Regions from separate parts of the Mesorhizobium sp. M1428 genome, predicted to be linked through region 2. Evidence: predicted binding sites of a transcription regulator. Region 2 holds the regulator's gene; the other holds the start of a gene.
The links. The regulator LexA, encoded in region 2, represses DNA repair genes until DNA is damaged. The targets are predictions, from matches to a motif close to TGTTCNNNNTGTGTTCNG.

Region 1 (7,196 bases), on a different contig from region 2:
TCCGCTGAGGCCGATTTCAGCGCTCGCCGCAAGATGCGGTCAAGCTCGCCAAGGAACCGCGAGCGGTCCTGCGGGGCGAAGCTCGAATTGTAGCCCTTACTTTCGCCGGTCTCGCGCAGATGCTGCTTGAGGTCGCGCATCGCCACCGCCATGCCGATCGTTTCCGGCGTAAATGGGCGTCCCGTCGGGCCGAGCACATGGGCGCCAAGCGCCACCGCACGGGCGGCAAGCGGGATGTCGGCGGTCACCACAATGTCGTTGGACCGGGCATTTTCGACGATCCAGTCGTCGGCGGCGTCCGCACCCTTGGAGACGACGACATTGCGGATCATCGGGTCGCGCGATGGACGCAAGCCGCCATTGGAGACGAAGGTGACGATGATGCCGTGCCGCTCGGCGACTTTTTCGACCTCGGCCTTCACCGGGCAGGCATCGGCATCGACGAGAATGGCGGGTGCGGGCATCGTTGTTCCAAATGTGAAAGAGCCGGGCGATGTCGCCCGGCTCGATCGATGATATCCGAGCGGCTACTAGGCCGGCAACGCGCCGGATCTCTTGGCCGTCCAGGTGGCGATATAGTCCATCAGGCCGGGATTGAGGCAATCATAAGGTTCGAGCCCGATCGACTTCAGCTGTGACCTTATGCCGTCCATGCGGCTCGGATCGACACCGGATTCAATGATCGAGGAAACAAAAGCGGTGAAGCCCGGCGGCGACCAGCCGTCTTCCTGGAAGCGTTCGGGATGGATGAAGGACAGCCCCTTGAAAGCGTGGTCGCGCTCGACCGGGCCGTGCATGTGGACGCCGCAGCCGGTGCAGGCATGGCGCAGGATCAGCGCGCCCGGATCGACCACCTTCAGCTTGTCGCCGTTTTCGGTCACCGTCACGTCGTTTGTAGCGGCAACCGCCACGACCGAGAACAGTGCGCCTTCCGGCTTCCAGCATTTGGTGCAGCCGCAGGCATGGTTGTGGGCGATCTGGCCCTTGACCTTCACCTTGACCGGGTTGCTGGTGCAGGCGCAGACCAGCGTGCCGCCGGCAAAATCGGCCTTTTCCCGTGGCAGTCCATTGTCGATTTTAGGATGCAGTTTTTCCGGCATTTTTGTCTCCTCCCGTTTTGAACATCTGCATTTTTCGGCCGCTGGCTGGTTAGCCGGCGGCTTTCTCCTCCTCAGTAAACCACCACGCTCCTGATCGACTTGCCTTCATGCATCAGGTCAAAACCCTTGTTGATGTCCTCGAGCTTCAGCGTGTGGGTGATCATCGGATCGATTTCGATCTTGCCGGCCATGTACCAGTCGACGATCTTCGGCACGTCGGTGCGGCCGCGCGCGCCACCGAAGGCGGTGCCCATCCAGGTGCGGCCCGTGACCAGCTGGAACGGCCGCGTCGAGATCTCCTGGCCGGCGCCGGCAACGCCGATGATGACCGACTTGCCCCAGCCGCGATGCGACGATTCAAGTGCCTGGCGCATGACTTTGGTGTTGCCGGTGCAGTCGAACGTGTAGTCGGCGCCGCCGATCTGGTCGGCGCCGCGCTTGGTCATGTTGACGAGATGAGCCACGACATCGCCGTCGATCTCCTTCGGATTGACGAAATGCGTCATGCCGAATTTCTCGCCCCATGCCTTCTTGTCGTTGTTCAGGTCGACGCCGATGATCATGTCGGCGCCGGCCAGGCGCAGGCCCTGGATGACGTTGAGACCGATGCCGCCGAGGCCGAAGACGACGGCCGTCGCGCCTTGCTCGACCTTGGCCGTGTTGATCACAGCGCCGATGCCGGTGGTGACGCCGCAGCCGATGTAGCAGATCTTGTCGAAAGGGGCGTCGGCATTGACCTTGGCCACCGCGATCTCGGGCAGCACGGTGAAGTTGGAAAAGGTCGAGCAGCCCATATAGTGGAACAGCTTGTCCTTGCCGATCGAGAAGCGCGAGGTGCCGTCGGGCATCAAGCCCTGTCCCTGCGTGGCGCGGATGGCGGTGCAGAGGTTGGTCTTGCGCGACAGGCAGGACGGGCACTGCCGGCATTCCGGCGTATAGAGCGGGATGACGTGGTCGCCCTTCCTGACCGAGGTGACGCCCTTGCCGACGTCGACGACGATGCCTGCGCCCTCATGGCCGAGGATCGCCGGAAACAGGCCTTCCGGGTCGGCACCCGACAGCGTGAACTCGTCGGTGTGGCAGATGCCGGTTGCCTTGATCTCGACCAGCACCTCGCCATCGCGGGGACCTTCGAGGTCGACCTCCATGATCTCCAGCGGCTTTCCGGCGGCGACGGCGACAGCGGCGCGCGTTTTCATCAGGCAATCCTCCCAAGACAGTCTGCAATCCAGGTTAGATTTAACTTACCATTCAGCTCTGCGCTATGCACGAAGCGACGTTCTGACTCCGGATTTTCGTCAGCGCCGGCCGATTTGCATCCGGGATAGGCTCCGACTTGCCTTGACCGGCCCCCTGAAGCCCATAAAACGGGAAGCCCGTAAAAGACGGGCAGTCGAGGGACGAGGCCTGCATGTTCTCAAAGATCCTGGTCGCCAACCGTGGCGAGATCGCCTGCCGCGTGATCAAGACGGCGCGCAAGATGGGCGTCGCCACCGTCGCGGTCTATTCCGACGCCGACCGCGACGCCATGCATGTCGAAATGGCCGACGAGGCGGTGCATATCGGGCCTTCGCCTGCTGCGCAAAGCTATCTGGTCCCGGAAAAGATCATCGCCGCCTGCAAGGCTACAGGAGCCGAGGCCGTGCATCCCGGCTACGGCTTCCTGTCGGAGCGGGCATCCTTCTGCGAAGCGCTGGAGCAGGAAGGCATCGTCTTCATCGGCCCGAAGCCCAAGGCCATCAAGGCGATGGGCGATAAGATCGAATCGAAGAAGTTCGCCAATGCGGCCAAGGTGTCGACGGTGCCCGGCTGGCTCGGCGTCGTCGAAAACGCCGCCCATGCCGAAAGGATAGCCGGCGAAATCGGCTATCCCGTGATGATCAAGGCCTCGGCCGGCGGCGGCGGCAAGGGCATGCGCATCGCCTGGAGCAAGGCAGAGGTGCGCGACGGCTTCGACCGGGCGCGGTCGGAAGCCAAAAGCTCGTTCGGCGATGACCGCGTCTTCATCGAAAAATTCATCGTCGACCCGCGCCATATCGAAATCCAGGTGCTCGCCGACGCGCATGGCAACACGCTCTATCTCGGCGAGCGGGAATGCTCGATCCAGCGCCGCAACCAGAAGGTCGTAGAGGAGGCGCCGTCGCCCTTCCTCGATGCCAAGACCCGCAAAGCCATGGGCGAGCAGTCGGTGGCGTTGGCCAAGGCGGTCGACTACCAGAGCGCCGGAACGGTCGAATTCATCGTCGATAGCGACAAGAACTTCTATTTCCTGGAAATGAACACGCGGCTGCAGGTCGAGCATCCGGTGACGGAACTGGTCACCGGCATCGACCTGGTCGAGCAGATGATCCGCGTGGCAGCCGGCGAAAAGCTCGCCATCAAGCAGAGCGACGTCAAGTTGAACGGCTGGGCGGTGGAAAGCCGCCTCTATGCCGAAGACCCGTATCGCAACTTTCTGCCGTCGATCGGCCGGCTGACAAAATACCGGCCGCCGGAAGAGGGAAAATTCGGCGAAATCGTCATCCGCAACGATACCGGCGTCACCGAAGGCTCGGAAATCTCGATGTTCTACGACCCGATGGTCGCCAAGCTGTGCACCTGGGCGCCGACACGGCTGGCGGCGATAGACGCGATGTCGGAAGCGCTGGACAGTTTCGTCGTCGACGGCATCGAGCACAACATACCGTTCCTGGCGGCGCTGATGCAGCATCCGCGCTGGCGGGAAGGTCGGCTATCGACCGGGTTCATCGCCGAGGAATACCCCGACGGCTTCGCGCCGATCGTGCCAGACGCCGAGGAGAAGTCGGTGCTGGCCGCGATTGCCACCGCGGTCGAACTTCTGCGCCGCGACCGGCTCGACCGGCTGGGCGGGCGGCTGGCGCCGCATTCGGGCGCTTTGAAACGTGATTGGGTGGTGAAGATCGGCCGGGATTATCTTTCGCTCGCCATCGTCGAAGGCATGATTTCCGTTCCGATGGAGCTCGATCTCACAATCGACGGCGGCAAACCGCTGACCGTGGCATCCGACTGGCGGCCGGGCGATCTCATCTGGCGCGGCACGGTCGGCGGTCGCAAGGTCGCGGCGCAGGTCAGGCCGGTACTGAACGGGTTCCGCATCGCCTGGAAAGGCATGTCGGTGACAGCCCGCGCCATGCTGCCGCGCACTGCCGAACTCGAAAGGCTGATGCCTGAAAAAATCGCGCCGGACACTTCGAAGATGCTGCTCTGCCCAATGCCCGGGCTCGTCGTGTCGATCGCCGTTGTCGAGGGGCAGGAGGTCAAGGCCGGCGAGACGCTTGCAGTGGTCGAAGCGATGAAGATGGAAAACGTGCTGCGCGCCGAGCGCGACCTCATCGTCTCGAAGCTCAACGCCAAGCCCGGCGACAGCCTTGCCGTCGATGCGGTGATCATGGAATTCGCGTGAGGGTGAAAAAAACCGCCTGAGGCTAGCCTGGGACGTTGGAGATTAGCGAAAGCCGAGGTGACGGCCAATCTCCCCCCTCGTGGGGGAGATGTCCGGCAGGACAGAGAGGGGCGCGAAGAAACGCGACCAGACAATTCGTTGGGCAACGAGACAGAATTCGCATTTTTTTGCCGCCACAACGTATTTTGTTCTTGCTTTGTGCCGGCAGCTATGCTACTAATTTGGGTATGGTGCTAATTGGCTCCAACGACCCGCCTTTGAGGCGGGTTTTGTGTTTCCTGGCCCGAGGTTGGCGGGACAGCGCCCCTCTCTGTCCTGCCGGACATCTCCCCCACGAGGGGGGAGATCGGCAGTTGCGGCGGCTGCTCTAAACGTCCAAAGCTCCAATCGCTACCGCTGGACTCGTGTTACCCGGTGCCGGACAATACATCTTCATCAACTGAGTCCTTGTGAGGCGGCGCGAAAAAACCATGGCGGATGAGAGACTTCCACGCGATCCCTTGCTGCGCGAGGCCTATGCAAAGGCGTCACGGGCGGAGGCGGCGGCGCGTCGGTTCATTCATCTGCGCGTGCATTCGGCCTATTCGCTGCTCGAAGGCGCCTTGCAGCTCGGCAAGATCGTCGGCCATGCAGTGCAGGACGAGTGCCCGGCAATCGCCGTCACCGACACCAACAATCTGTTCGGCGCACTGGAATTCGCCCAGAAGGCGGTAAAGGACGGTATCCAGCCGATCATCGGCTGCCAGATCGACCTCGCCTTTTCCGGCGAGGCGAGCGACAGCCAGCGCGACCGCAGGCGGCAAGGGCCGGAGATGCGGCCGGTCGTCCTGATCGCCGCCACCGAGGCCGGCTACGGCAATCTGGTCAGGCTGGTCAGCCGCGTCTACCTCGAGACACCGCCCGGCGAAGCGGTGCATCTGACGACCGAGATGCTGCAGGGCCACTCCGACGGTCTGATCTGCCTTACGGGCGGGCCGCGCGGTCCGATCGGCACTGCCTTGAAAGAGGATCGCCGCGAACTCGCCGAGACCCGGCTCCTGGCGCTCAAGGGCCTGTTCGGCGACCGGCTCTATGTCGAGCTTGAGCGGGTGTCCGGCTACGACCGCGCGATCGAGCAGTCGTCGGTCGATCTCGCCTACCGCCATGATCTGCCGTTGGTTGCCACCAACGAGGCGTTTTTCTTCTCTCGTGAAGACTATGACGCGCATGATGCGTTGATCGCCATCGCCGAAGGCTCCGTGGTTGCGGCCGACAATCGCCGCCGCCTTTCGCCCGACCACTTCCTGAGAAGCCAGGCCGACATGGCGAGGCTGTTCGCCGACCTGCCGGAAGCAATCGACAACACCGTCGAGATCGCGCTGCGCTGCTCGTATTACCCGAAGACACGCAATCCGATCCTGCCGCGCTTTGCCGGCCGCGATGTCGCCGACGCCGATGCTGCGGTCAAGGCGGAGGCGCACGAGCTTGCCAGGCAGGCGCATGAAGGGCTGGAGGCGCGGCTGGCGGCGCACGGGCCGACGCCCGGCTATACCGTCGAGCAATATCGCGAGAGGCTGGATTTCGAGCTCGGCGTCATCGAGAAGATGAAATATCCGGGCTATTTCCTGATCGTCGCCGACTTCATCAAATGGGCCAAGGCGCAAGACATTCCGGTCGGGCCGGGCCGCGGTTCGGGCGCCGGCTCGCTGGTTGCCTATGCCACGACCATCACCGACATCGATCCGCTGCGCTTTTCGCTGCTGTTCGAGCGCTTCCTCAATCCCGACCGCGTGTCGATGCCCGACTTCGACATCGACTTCTGCCAGGACCGGCGCGAGGAGGTCATCCGCTACGTCCAGCAGAAATACGGCCGCGACCAGGTCGGCCAGATCATCACCTTCGGCACACTGCAGGCACGCGCGGTGCTGCGTGACGTCGGCCGCGTGCTGCAGATGCCTTACGGGCAGGTCGACAAGCTGAGCAAGATGGTGCCGTCGAACCCGGCCAATCCCGTCAAGCTTGCCGATGCCATCGCCAACGAGCCGCGCTTTGCCGAAGAGGCGGAGCGTGAGCCGATCGTGCAGACGCTGCTCGATACGGCGCAGAAACTGGAAGGTCTTTATCGGCACGCCTCTACGCACGCGGCCGGTATCGTCATCGGCGACCGGCCGCTGTCGGAGCTGGTGCCGATGTACCGCGATCCGCGATCGGACATGCCCGTCACCCAGTTCAACATGAAGTATGTCGAGCAGGCCGGGCTGGTGAAATTCGACTTCCTTGGCCTGAAGACGCTGACGGTGCTGGACAGGGCGGTCAAGCTGATCCGCCGCCGCGGCATCGAGATCGATCTCGCCCACATTCCGCTCGACGACCCGGAAACCTACGCCATGCTGTCGCGCGGCGAGGTGGTCGGCGTGTTCCAGGTGGAAAGTGCCGGCATGCGCAAGGCGCTGATCGGCATGCGGCCCGACTGTATCGAGGACATTATCGCGCTGGTCGCGCTCTACCGGCCGGGGCCGATGGAGAACATACCGACCTACAATGCCAGAAAGCACGGCGAAGAGGAGATGGCGTCGATCCACCCGAAGATCGACCATCTCGTCAAGGAGACGCAAGGCGTCATCGTCTACCAGGAACAGGTGATGCAGATCGCGCAGGAGCTCTCCGGCTATTCGCTGGGCGAAGCCGATCTG
Region 2 (7,196 bases):
CGCCACGTTCGATCAGCGCGCGCATGATCTGGTAGCCATGCTCATGCATGAATGAAATCTGGCTGCCGCGTTTTTCCCCATCGCGCGTGCTTTCGAGCGTGAGCCCGTAAGTGCCGCACTTTGCCTCGACAAGCTCGATGAACAGATCGGCCAGCGCGATGCTCTTCTTGCGCACCGCCGTCATGTCGACATCGTTCCAGATGTCGAGCGCGCCCTTAAGCGTGCGCATCGACAGGACCGGCTGCGTGCCGCACAGAAACCGGCGGATGCCGGTGCCGGCCGCATAGCCTGGCTCGAAGGCGAAGGGCCGTGCATGGCCCCACCAGCCGGTGAGCGGCTGCTGGATGTCGGCAAGATGCCGCTCAGCCGCATAGATGAAAGCAGGCGCGCCCGGGCCGCCATTCAGATATTTGTAGGTGCAGCCAACGGCAAAATCGGCGTTTGCCTTGTCGAGCTCGACTGGCATCGCTCCAGCGGTGTGGCAGAGATCCCAGACGATCATCGCCCCGGCTTCCTGGGCTCTGCGCGTCAGCGCCGGCATGTCGCGCAGTTCGCCCGACTTGTAGTTGACGTGGTTGACCAGCACCACAGCGGTGCGTTCGTCGATCAGCTCTTCGATGCTCGGCGCGTCGACCCCCGAGAGGCGCAGCAGCGTATCCTTTCGCGTCGAAGCCACACCCTCAGCCATGTAGAGGTCCGTCGGAAAACTATCGCCCTCGGCGACGATGACCTGCCGCTCCGGTCGCATGGCCATGGCGGCGTGCAGCAGTTTATAGATGTTGACCGACGTCGTGTCGCAGACCACCGTCTGGCCGGCCGCGGCACCGATCAGGCGCCCGAGCTGGTCGCCAAGTTCAAGCGGCATGTTGAACCAGCCGGCCGTGTTCCATGCGCGGATGAGATCATGCGACCATTCTTCGGTCGCGGCCTTGCGCAATTCATCGAAAGCGGCACGTGAAGCAGCTCCTAGCGAATTGCCGTCGAGATAGATCACTCCTTGCGGCAACACAAAGCGGTCGCGCATCGCGCGCAGCGGATCTGCGGCATCCATCGCCTTTATGGCCGCGAGATCGGGAATTCCTGTCATGATTTGCCTGCTCCCCCAAAATTCAATGCAACGCCGGATACGCATCGACTGTTCTTCCATCACCTGGTTGCGCGCAGGAAGGCTCCACCGGCGAGAAGCAGCCTAACCAGGCGGTGGAAACCAGGACTTAACCCGAGGTTGGCGTTTTGAGTTCGTTTCGTTCACGGTGCATTGACCAAACCGCACACTCGATAGGGGTTCACTTCCGTGCCCTCCGCCGACCGACGGCCGATGCCAATGTGGCCTTCCGGGAAGCCAGAAGGGCGCAAACGAAAGCAGAATCAAGGCGATGAGGCTCGCGACGGTGAAAGTGGGGTACCCCGGTTAGGGGACGTCGTTTGTTTCCCGAGCCTTAACGCATTCATTAAACTTTAAACAGTTGCGGAACACAACTGGAACAGATAGTGTTTGTTCTGGGTTTGTTTTTCTGATTCTGTTGGGGGTCGCTATGCTGACACGCAAACAACACGAACTGCTTATGTTCATCCACGAAAGATTGAAGGAAAGCGGTATCCCGCCTTCCTTCGACGAGATGAAGGAAGCGCTCGACCTGGCTTCCAAATCGGGAATCCACCGGCTGATTACGGCACTGGAGGAGCGCGGCTTCATTCGCCGTTTGCCCAACCGGGCCCGTGCGCTGGAGGTGCTGCGCCTGCCTGACTCGATCGCCCCCGGCCTCAATGCGGCACGCAAGTTCTCGCCGAGTGTCATCCAGGGCAGTCTTGGGCAAGGCGGTCCGCGGCAAGGCAAGCCGACATCGTCGCGCGTCCCTGCGGCCGGAAATGACGACGATGTCGTCGCCGCCGTTTCGATCCCGGTGATGGGCCGCATCGCCGCCGGTGTGCCGATCGACGCCATCCAGCACCAGACGCATTCGATTTCGGTGCCGCCGGATATGATCATGGGCGGCGAGCATTATGCGCTCGAGGTCAAAGGCGATTCGATGATCGAGGCTGGCATTTTCGACGGCGACACGGTGATCATCCGCAATGCCGATACGGCGAGCCCCGGTGAGATCGTGGTGGCACTGGTCGACGAGGAGGAAGCGACGCTGAAGCGGTTCCGCCGCAAGGGCGCTTCGATCGCCCTGGAAGCCGCCAATCCGGCCTACGAGACGCGCATCTTCGGACCAGACAGGGTCAAGGTGCAAGGCAAGCTCGTCGGACTGATCCGCCGCTACTGAGTTCCGCCCTTGGCGCCGGCTTTGGGTTTGTCGGCCCTGCGGTATGGCGGCAGGCCCCGTGCCGCGCGTGAAAATTTCCGCTGCACGTGCCAGGGCCGGTATGATTTTTCGACCGCGAAACGGATTTCGGCGCGTGTTGCAGCTTGTGGATCGAAATAGACGGCGGCACTTCCCGCGCGCGCCAGTTGCCGTTTGGTGACGACGAGGACCAGCCGGTCGTAGTAGCAGGGGTTATGGGCGGTGGCGTCGTCGATGACGATCAAACTGGCAAAGGCGCAGGCTGGCCGCGCAGTATCGCGGTCCTTGGCTTGTGCGATGATCGCGCCGGATGGATGCCTGGCAAGGCAGAGGCCGTCCGTGCAAATGAACGGCATACCCGGCGGTAGGTCGGCCGGATCGGCAATGTCGAATTGCGGATCGTTCTTTCCAGGTGTTTCCGGCGCGACGATAGCCTCTGATGTGAGCGCGCGTTTCCAGTTGTCGATGGTGAACTCATTCGGGCGTGCCCGGTTGACCGCGAGTTCACCGCTGTCGATCGGCAGCGCGACCAACCGTGCGTCCTCCGAGATCAATACATCGGGTACGCGCGTCTGGGTTGTCGTTAGCAAGCCGGCGAGCGCAAAAGGAAGTGCCGCCAGCCGCAACCAGGTCGTCGCCATGCTGGCAATGACAAGGGCGATCGTCACCAAAAGGACGGATCTCAGCGAAATCAGCCCAACCGCATCGATTGGCGAGCGCTCGGAGATCCACCCGGACAGGGCGATCATCGCCGTCAGCCCCTTGCCCATCACGTATAGGAAAGGCCCATCCGCGCCGAACGGCATCGCCAGCGCACTGAGGACGGCGAAGGGCATGACGACCAGTGAGACGATGGGCATGATGGCCAGATTGGCCAACAGGCTGAGCGGCGCCACGCGCTGGAAATGCCATATGGCGAAAAGCGCCGTGGCGCTCCCTGCAATGATTGAGGTCATCGCCAGGCCGCCCATGCCCAGCAGGACCTTTCGCGTGGCGAGGCGTAGCGGCGACCGCCGCGGCGGCGGCGTGGTGGCCCTGCCGGCGCGGTAGTCGGACCAGCCGGCATAGGCGCCGACAAGGGCCGCCGTCGCGGCGAAGGACATCTGGAAGCTCGGACCGACCACCTCGTGTGGCGACACCAGAATGACCGCGATGGCCGAGATCGCCAGGTTGCGCATGGTGAGCGCGGCCCGGTCGAACAGCACGGCGATAAGCATCACCGCCAGCATGATGAAGCTGCGTTCGGCCGCTACCACAATGCCGGAAAAGACGAGGTAGGCCGCAATCGAAAAAAGCGCGGCGGCCGCGGCATATTTCTTGACCGGCCGTCGCGATGAGAAATCGGGAAACAGCGCAAAGGCGCCGCGTAGCAGCGCCATGATGGTGCCGGCGACCAACGCCATATGCAGCCCCGAGATAGAGATGATGTGATAGATGCCTGTACGCCGCATCGCTTCGTTGATCTCCTCGGGAATGCCGGCGCGCACGCCGACGATCAGCGCAGCAGCAATCTCGCCCTCGGCGCCGCCGATGCGGCTGCGGATATGGTCGGCGATGGATTCGCGCGCGTCTTCGATCGCAGAAGAAAGCCGCGCGGCAAGCGGCATGCTGCCCGACGACACGACTTTCGGATTGCCGAGAAAAAAGCCGCTGCCGCCGATACCGGCGAAATAGCTGTCGAAGGAGAAATCATAGCTGTCGGGCCGCACCGGCCCGGTCGGCGGCAGCAGCCGCACATAGCCGGCGATCTCGGAACCGGCGGTCAGCTCAGCCGGTATTTTCATCGCCGAAACGCGGACCCGTTCCGGCATGTAACGCAGTGTCGGCCTGGCGGTTGAGATCACATCGATCGTCAGCCTGATGCGGCCGCTCGCCATGGGCTCGTACGATACGACGCGACCCGTCAGCCGCGTCGAGATTTCGGAACCGAGCATATGCGTCCCGACACGCCAGGTCTCGAACTTGGCGGCAAGCACGCCAAGCGCGCAGAGCAACGCCACTATGAAGCACAGGCGCGTCCTGGGCCATGACCGCGAGACGACGGCACAAAGGGCTGCCAAGGCGACGATAGCGATCGGCTGTGGGAAGGCCGGCTCGGCCGCCATCGCGAAATACACGACCACCCCGCATGCGAGGAACACCGGCACCAGCAGGAAGGCGATGCCGCGGTCGAGTTCCAGGCCGGCCGCCGAGGTTATGCTATTGCGGATACGGGACGGTGACGGGAGGCGGAAGCGACGGCGTAGGCGCACGATGGGCTCGCCCGCGGGCACGGGAACCGTTGCGGGGTCGCTGGCCGGCAGCGACGGAGCATCAAAGCGCGGAGCGGGCAGCAATGCCGGTGCCGGAAGGACAGGCAGGGGAGCGGCAAACAGCAAGCGTTCGCTGACGCCGCTGCCAGCGTCCTCGCCCTCGCCCGCACCACGGCCTCGCACAGCCATCGGGTCTGCCCCTTGCGCCCTCGACCTCCTATGCTACATGAACGCGCAACGCGCGAAAGTCCGCAAACCCACTTCCTTCGCCCGCCTGAGAGTTCCATGCCCGATAAGGTCGTCACCCGTTTTGCCCCCTCGCCCACCGGCTATCTGCACATTGGCGGCGCGCGCACGGCGCTGTTCAACTGGCTGTATGCCAAGCACACAGGCGGCACGATGCTGCTGCGCATCGAGGACACCGACCGCGAGCGCTCCACCGATGCGGCAACCGCGGCCATTCTCGACGGGCTTTCCTGGCTTGGCCTGACATGGGACGGCGAGCCGGTGTCGCAGTTCGAGCGTGCGCCGCGCCATCGCGAGGTGGCCGAGGAGCTCGTTCGCACGGGCAAGGCCTATTATTGTTATGCGACGCCTGCCGAGCTGGAAGCAATGCGCGAGAGCGCACGGGCCAAGGGGCTGCCTCCCCGCTATGACGGACGCTGGCGCGACCGCGACCCGTCGGAGGCGCCGCCCGGCGCCAAGGGGGCGATCCGCATCAAGGCGCCGACAGACGGCGAGACGGTGGTACATGACCGCGTCCAGGGCGACGTGCGCTTTCCCAACAAGGATCTCGACGATTTCATTATTCTGCGCTCGGACGGCAATCCAACCTACATGCATGCCGTCGTCGTCGACGATCACGACATGGGCATCACCCACATCATCCGCGGCGACGATCATTTGACCAACGCCGCACGCCAGACCGTAATCTACCAGGCCATGGGCTGGGAGGTGCCGTCGATGTCGCATATCCCGCTGATCCACGGTGCCGACGGCGCCAAGCTGTCGAAGCGGCACGGTGCGCTTGGCGTCGAGGCCTATCGCGCCATGGGCTACCTGCCGGAGGCGCTGCTCAACTATCTGGCGAGGCTTGGCTGGAGCCACGGCGACGATGAGATCATGTCGATCGCCGACATGATCGCATGGTTCGACATTGGCGACGTCAACAAGGGCGCCGCCCGTTTCGACTTCGCCAAGCTCGAGGCGCTTAATGGCGTGCATATGCGCCGGATGAACGACACCGCGCTGCTCGACATCTTCGTCGCCACTCTGCCCTATCTCGAAGGCGGCCCGGCAATCGCCGCGCGCCTCGACGACGGACGCAGGGCGCAACTGCTTGCCGCTTTGCCGGGCCTGAAGGAGCGCGCCAAGACGCTGGTCGAACTTGTTGAAGGGGCTGCATTCCTGTTCGTCGAGCGGCCGCTGCCGGTCGACGAGAAGGCGGCGGCGCTACTCAGCGGTGAGGCGCGCGCGATCCTGCAGGGCGCTCATGCGGCACTAGCCATGGTGTCGGACTGGTCTGCCGCCTCAGCGGAAGCCGCGATCCGCGACTATGCGCAGGCAGGCGGCCATAAACTCGGCGCCGTGGCCCAACCTTTGCGCGCCGCGCTCACCGGCAAAAGTACCTCGCCAGGTGTCTTTGATGTGCTTGCCGTGCTTGGCCGCGAGGAAAGCCTGGCGCGGATCGCTGATCAAATCGATTAGCAAACTGGCCCAAGAAGATTGGCATTGAAAGGTGTGTTTCGCAGTGCAACATTGGGTCTTGGCCTAATCTGGCGCGCAGATTCAATTGCGGGCGCAAATGTGCGTATTCCGATGCTTTTGACGTGTTGGGTTCAGATATTTTGCCTTTGCCGGCCTGAGGAAACAAAAAGGAGTTTGCTATGACCGAACCTGCGACAAAAATGGAATTTGGCGGCAAAACCCAGGCATCCACGGCAAAGCTGGAACTCGGCGGCAAAACCCATGAATTCAAGATACGAAGTGGTTCGGTAGGACCTGACGTCATCGACATCGGTTCGCTCTACAACACTGCCGGCGTCTTTACCTACGATCCCGGCTTTACGTCGACGGCGAGCTGCGAATCGGAAATCACCTTCATCGATGGCGATGCCGGCATTCTTTTGCACCGCGGCTACCCGATCGACCAATTGGCCGAGCACGGCGACTTCCTCGAAGTCTGCTATCTCTTGCTCTATGGTGAACTACCGACCAAGGCGCAGAAGGACGATTTCGACTACCGGGTGACGCGCCACACCATGGTGCATGAGCAGATGTCGCGCTTTTTCACCGGCTTCCGCCGCGATGCGCATCCGATGGCGGTGATGTGCGGCGTGGTTGGCGCGCTGTCGGCCTTCTATCACGATTCCACCGACATCTCGGACCCTTATCAACGTATGGTCGCCTCAATGCGGCTGATCGCCAAGATGCCGACGATCGCGGCGATGGCCTATAAATACCACATCGGCCAGCCATTCATTTACCCGAAGAACGAGCTGAATTTCGCAGCCAATTTCCTGCATATGTGCTTCGCCGTGCCTTGCGAGGAATACAAGATCAATCCGGTGCTGGCGCGCGCGATGGAGCGCATCTTCATCCTGCACGCCGATCACGAACAGAACGCCTCGACTTCGACCGTCCGCCTGGCTGGCTC

Region 1: the regulator LexA is predicted to act here: its motif matches at 4,711-4,728, upstream of dnaE (DNA polymerase III subunit alpha).

Annotation. Positions count from the first base shown of each region.
Region 1 covers NZ_JAMYKT010000025.1:31,209-38,404, reverse strand. Annotated here, with positions in the region: gene NKG60_RS26035 (YaiI/YqxD family protein) at 1-464, opposite strand, end outside; gene gfa (S-(hydroxymethyl)glutathione synthase) at 531-1,100, opposite strand; gene NKG60_RS26025 (S-(hydroxymethyl)glutathione dehydrogenase/class III alcohol dehydrogenase) at 1,172-2,299, opposite strand; gene NKG60_RS26020 (acetyl-CoA carboxylase biotin carboxylase subunit) at 2,512-4,524, shown strand; gene dnaE (DNA polymerase III subunit alpha) at 4,995-7,196, shown strand, end outside.
Region 2 covers NZ_JAMYKT010000005.1:158,885-166,080, forward strand. Annotated here, with positions in the region: gene kynU (kynureninase) at 1-1,087, opposite strand, end outside; gene lexA (transcriptional repressor LexA) at 1,536-2,270, shown strand; gene NKG60_RS09625 (ComEC/Rec2 family competence protein) at 2,264-4,729, opposite strand; gene gltX (glutamate--tRNA ligase) at 4,826-6,247, shown strand; gene gltA (citrate synthase) at 6,427-7,196, shown strand, end outside.